Regions from separate parts of the Halomonas sp. BC1 genome, predicted to be linked through region 2. Evidence: predicted binding sites of a transcription regulator. Region 2 holds the regulator's gene; the other holds the start of a gene.
The links. The regulator sigma-54, encoded in region 2, starts transcription at its own class of promoters, with help from an activator protein. The targets are predictions, from matches to a motif close to TGGCACNNNNNTTGCTNT.
Positions count from the first base shown of each region.

Region 1: the regulator sigma-54 is predicted to act here: its motif matches at 1,337-1,354, upstream of codB (cytosine permease).

Region 1 covers NZ_LFGS01000015.1:214,082-217,148, reverse strand. The annotation lists gene B7L72_RS18965 (diguanylate cyclase domain-containing protein) at 1-1,118, opposite strand, end outside; gene codB (cytosine permease) at 1,401-2,666, shown strand; gene codA (cytosine deaminase) at 2,681-3,067, shown strand, end outside.
Region 2 covers NZ_LFGS01000012.1:200,591-203,657, forward strand. The annotation lists gene lptB (LPS export ABC transporter ATP-binding protein) at 1-616, shown strand, start outside; gene B7L72_RS10495 (RNA polymerase factor sigma-54) at 722-2,137, shown strand; gene hpf (ribosome hibernation-promoting factor, HPF/YfiA family) at 2,235-2,543, shown strand; gene ptsN (PTS IIA-like nitrogen regulatory protein PtsN) at 2,548-3,015, shown strand.

The DNA.
Region 1 (3,067 bases), on a different contig from region 2:
TGCTGCACCCGTCGACTGGCCTGGACCAGCAGCTCATCCCCGGCGGCATGCCCTAACGTATCGTTGACGGCCTTGAAGCGATCCAGATCAAAAATCATCACATTGAAGCGCTCACCGCTCGGCAGCTGCGCGACGGCATCCCGCAAGGCATCGTTGAACTGAACACGATTAGGCAGCTTGGTCAGCGCATCGTGGTGCGCCAGGTGCTGGAACTTGAGCGCCTCCTCCTTGACCTCCAGCAGCAGCTCACGCTCGACGACTTTTTTGCGTAACGCTTCGATGGCTTGGGCCATACAGCCAATTTCATCCTGGCGCTGTGTGTAGGGCGTTGCCTGCTCGGTTCGGTTATGGGAAATATGCGTCAGCGCCTTGATCAGACGCGGCACGGGCTTGAACAGCTGATGCATCAGCAGGCTCAACAGCAAGGCCGTGGCCAACAGCACGACGCACAGTGAGGCGACGACTTTCAGCAGAAGCTCGCGGTGCACCTGGTACAGCATCGCCTTGGTGCCAATGGTGGCAACCGACACCCCCCATAACTCCCCCTGAGGAGACACGATGGGCAATGCGCTGATGAAGTGCTCCTCATGGCCAAGCCAGGCAAAACCCACGTACGGCTCGTTACCGGACGCGACCAGCGATAGCTCCGGGACTTGAGGCAGTGTGAGCGAGACGTCTTCACCGTGATGGGCATCGGCGACCATGCTGAAGCGGCCATCCGGTAAGCGGGAAAACAGCCAGACGTTGTGGCGCGTTTGCGCACTCGCCAGCGCCAACACATCCACGGGACTGAAACCGGTACTGAGCACCGAGTCTTCATCCCCAAGGGCCTGTTCCGACACCAGGTGCGTCACTTGACCCGAGGGGTCGGTGCGTACCGCCACGTTCGTGTAGATGCGCCGAATCGTAGCGCTCACGATTTGGGCATTCACCAGCGCTTCCCGAGCCCACTGTTCGCGTGCACTGCGCTCCACAATGGTCAAGCCCAGCAAGGCGCCCATGGAATAGGCAAACACCACGCCCAACACCATGAAGGCCGCCACTTTGCCGACCAGGGTGCGATACCAGGGCAGCCCAGCGGCTGGCAACGGTGGTTCTTGCGAACTGGATGGTTCCATATTGGCCGACTCCCCCTCAGCCACGTCTTGCCACATCGCCCCATTGCTGATCATCGATCCTGTCAATGGCATGTTAGCGCCACGCCATGCAGAGCGTTCGTTACCTTGTTGTGCGCGTGCGCGCTCGTTATTCATGTCTTCTTTTCGCAAACTACCATTAAAGACGCGCACGAGTGGCTAAAAATTTAAACGTTTCTTGTTACCTGACCACGCCTGATTGGCATGCGGCTTGCTGCATCTTTCTTGACCATGACACGCGACGACGTATCGAAGGGGAAAAAGATGCACCATTCAGACTACCCACTTAGCGAAGTACCCCTCCAGGCTCGGAAAGGGCTACTCTCTACCTCAGCGGTACTGCTTGGCTTTACCTTTTTCACCGCCACCATGTGGGCGGGTGGCTCCCTGGGCCAAGCCTTCCCGATTGGCCAGTTACTGTGGATTATCGTGGCAGGCAACCTGCTGCTGGGTATCTACGCAGCAGCGCTGGCTTATATCGCCTGCCAGAGCGGCCTGAATGCCGTCCTGATGGGACGGTTCTGCTTCGGCGAAAAAGGCAGCAAACTCTCTGACATTATCCTCGGCTTCACCCAGATTGGCTGGTACGCTTGGGGAACCGCCACGATAGCCCTAGTGCTGGTACGCACCACGGGAATGCCTGAATGGCTGGAAATCCCCTTGATGGTGCTGTTTGGCTTTGGATTCTGCGTGACCGCCCTGATCGGTTATCGAGGCATGGACTGGCTGTCGCGCTTCGCCGTACCCGCCATGATGCTCTTCATCCTGGTCAGCCTGTTCACCGGGCTGGTCGATGTGCGCGGCTTTGCAGGATTAAGCCAGCAAACGCCAACGGAAAGTATGAGTGTCGCAGCGGCGATCACCGTGATTATCGGTACCTTCATCAGCGGTGGCACCCAGGCGACCAACTGGAGTCGCTTTGCCAGGACGCCGAAAGTTGCGGTGATCGCAACGCTGGCCGCTTTTTTCATTGGCAATGGATTGATGGTGCTGACCGGTGCCTTGGGCACGATGATTTACCAGCAGGCAGATATCGTCGATGTTCTCATTGCCCAAGGTTTTCTCTCCCTCGCGGTATTGATGCTGTTCCTGAACATATGGACGACCCAGGACAACACGATTTACAACTTCGCCGTGGCGGGATGCAACTTGCTGCGCACCGAAAAGCGCCGCTTGGTCACCGTCAGCGGCGCCGCCATTGGTACCGTGCTGGCGGTAGGTGGCATGTACAACCTGCTCATTCCATTTCTGGTGCTGCTCGGCACGTTTATCCCTCCCATGGGCGGGGTGATCATGGCTGATTTTTGGCTCAGGCACCGAGGCCGCTACCCTGCTTTGGCCTCTGCGCAGCTACCCGATTTCAATCGGCGCGGCCTCGCCGCCTATGCCATTGGTGCCGGGGCTGCCTATTTTTCTCCGTTACTACCGCCGCTGGTGGGTGTCGCAGTCGCGGCAGGCAGCTACGCCGTGCTGCTACGTCTGAAGCACGCTACGCTGGGTGATAGCTTCCCATCGACGGCCAAACAATAAGTGAGCACCTGTTTATGAACATGCAGATCATCAATGCCCGCCTTCGCCAGCGCCCTGGGCTTTATCGGCTGGATATCGAGAACGGTGTCTTCACCGCAATCACTGCTCAGGATGCGCCGCAAACGGCAGGCGAAGGCCAGAGGGATGCGGGCGGCAAACTGCTGTGTGCGCCGTTTATCGAGCCGCATATCCACCTGGATGCGGCCCTGACCGCTGGCGAGCCTCACTGGAACCAGAGCGGCACGCTGTTCGAGGGCATCGAACGCTGGGGGGAGCGTAAGCCGTTGCTCGACGAGGCGGACATTCGGGAGCGCGTACTGAAGACCCTCAACCTGTTGATCGGCAACGGCGTGCAGTTCGTGCGCACCCATGCCGACACCAGCGACCCCAGCCTGGTAGGC
Region 2 (3,067 bases):
TAACGGCGCCGGCAAGACCACCTCGTTCTACATGATCGTCGGCCTGGTGAAATCCGATGCTGGCAAGGTGGGCATCGACGATCTCGACCTGACCCGGGCGCCCATGCATGAACGCGCGCTGGCGGGTATCGGCTACCTGCCCCAGGAAGCATCGATCTTTCGCAAGCTGTCGGTGGCCGACAACATCATGGCCATTCTGGAAACGCGCCGGGAGCTGGACCGCAATAGCCGAGAAGCGAAGCTCGAATCCCTGCTGGAAGACTTCCACATCACCCATATTCGCGACAACCTGGGCATGAGCCTGTCGGGCGGCGAGCGGCGACGGGTGGAAATTGCCCGCTCGCTGGCCACCGAGCCCGCCTTCATTCTACTGGACGAACCTTTTGCTGGCGTCGACCCCATTTCCGTGGGCGATATCAAGTCGATCATACGCGCGCTCAAGAAGCGCCATATTGGCGTGCTGATTACCGACCACAACGTGCGTGAAACCCTGGATATCTGCGATATTGCCTATATTGTTGGCGACGGACACATCATAGCCAGTGGAAACCCCCAGGAAATTCTCAATAACCAGAAGGTGCGCGACGTCTACCTGGGCGCCGACTTCCGCCTTTAAATAATGGCCCACGAAGACATTTTATTTAGTGGCATGCTTATTGCACTTGCACCAAACGGAGAGTCGCTCTAGGGTGGAGCTTTCTGATTAACGAGTGGTTCTCAGATGGTCATGAAAGCTTCTCTTCAACTGCGCATCGGCACACAGCTGACCATGACACCTCAGCTGCAGCAGGCCATTGCGCTGCTTCAGCTATCGACGCTGGACCTTCGTCAAGAAATTCAGCAGGCGCTGGATGCCAACCCCATGCTCGAACAGGAGGATGAGTTTGGCGAACAGGCGGTCAGCGAGCCTCAGGAAGCCGAGTGGGCAGACAGCATTCCCAACGAGCTCTCCGTGGACAGCGACTGGTCCGACACCTACCAGGACATGGGCAGCGCGGGCGGCAGTAGCGAAGGCCCGGACTTCGAGCGCCAGGCGGCCGGGCAGAGCCTTCACGGGCACTTGCTCTGGCAACTGGCCATGACCGACTTCTCTGCGCGTGAGCATGCCATTGCCGAGAGCCTCATCGATGCGCTGGATGCCAACGGCTATCTGACCCAGCCGCTCAACGACATCCGCGAGGGGCTCAAGGCGCAGGGCCACGATGGCCTGAGCCAACGCGAGGTCGAAAACACCTTGCTGCGCCTGCAGCAGTTCGAGCCTACTGGCGTGTTCGCCCGTGACCTGCGCGAGTGCCTGATGCTGCAGCTGGCCGCGCTACCCGAAGACACTCCGCTGTTGATGCCCGCCAAGCGTCTGGTACGCCAGTTTCTCGAAGCGCTGGGCAAGGACGACATGCGCCTGCTGAAACGACGCCTGAGCCTCGATGACGAGCAGCTGGACGATGTCATTCGTTTAATCCGCAGCCTTGACCCTCGCCCCGGAAGCGCCTACGGCGTCACCGACGACAGCTATGTGACGCCGGACCTGGTGGTACGTCACGATCACGAGGGCTGGCATCTGGAACTCAACCCGGAAGCGCTGCCTCGGCTACGTATCCAGCCCGACTACGCCAGCCTGATCAAGCGCGCCGACAAGAGCCAGGACAACCAGTTTTTGAAAGAGCACCTCCAGGAGGCTCGCTGGCTGATCAAGAGCCTGTCGAGCCGCAACGACACGCTGCTGCGCGTGGGGCGCGAGATCATTGCCCGCCAGATAGGCTTCCTCGAGCAGGGTGAAGAGGCCATGAAACCGCTGATTCTGGCCGATATCGCCGAAGCGGTAGAGATGCATGAATCGACCATCTCCCGGGTCACCACCCAGAAATACATTCATACCCCGCGCGGGGTCTTCGAGCTCAAGTACTTCTTCTCCAGCCAGGTCAGCGGCCAGGAGGGCGGCGACAGCCACTCCAGCACGGCCATTCGAGCACGCATCAAGAAACTGATTCAGGACGAGCCGCCAGGCAAGCCACTCTCCGACAGTCGCCTGGTCACCCTGCTGGAAGAGGGTGGCATTACCGTGGCACGCCGCACCGTCGCCAAGTACCGAGAGTCGATGGGTATACCTTCGTCGAGCGAGCGACGCCGTTTGCGCTAGTTAAACGCTCTTGCCCAACAAACTCGCGGCGAGGGCTTTGCAATGGCCCAAAAAGGGTTACAATCGAAGTACAGTCCGATGGATAAGGAGCACGTCAATGCAAGTAAACATCACTGGTCATCACGTTGAACTGACTGACGCCTTGCGTGACTACGTAAACGAAAAGCTGGAACGCGTTGAGCGTCACTACGACAACATCACGACCGTCCAGGTCACCTTATCTGTCGAAAAGGAGCGCCAGCAAGCGGCTTGCACGCTGCATGCCGCAGGAGCAGACCTGCATGCGGAAGCGCAGGATAATGACATGTACGCGGCCATTGACGCCCTGGCGGACAAAATCGACCGTCAGCTGGTAAAACACAAGGAAAAAGCACAAGCCCGCGCCCAAGGCGCTGGCGTGCGTTAAACCGATGACGTTGGAAACCATACTCCCCCCGGAGCGCGTGCTGTACGACGTGCCCGGGGGCAGCAAAAAAAGGGTGCTGGAGTTTTTCAGCACCTTTATCGCTCAGAACACGCCCAGCCTGGACAGTCAGGAAGTCTTCAGTCGCCTGATTGGCCGTGAACGGCTGGGCAGCACTGGTATCGGCAATGGCGTAGCCATCCCCCATGCACGCAGTCCTCACTGCAGCACGCCCATTGCTGGCTTTCTCAAGCTAGCCGAGCCCGTCGACTTCGATGCCATCGATGGTGACCCGGTCGATCTGGTCTTCGTGCTGTTGGTTCCCGAAGAAGCCGATGACACGCACCTGGCCCTGCTGGGGCAGGTGGCCACGATCATGAATGACGCTGCCACACGCCAACAGCTGCGCAATGTCAGTAGCCAGCGCGCATTGCTCGAGCTGCTGACCGACAAGATTCGCGAGCAGGCTGCCTAGCGCAGCCATTGCCAGGCAGCAAGGCACACGGCAAGCCCTCTATCCCTTTGAT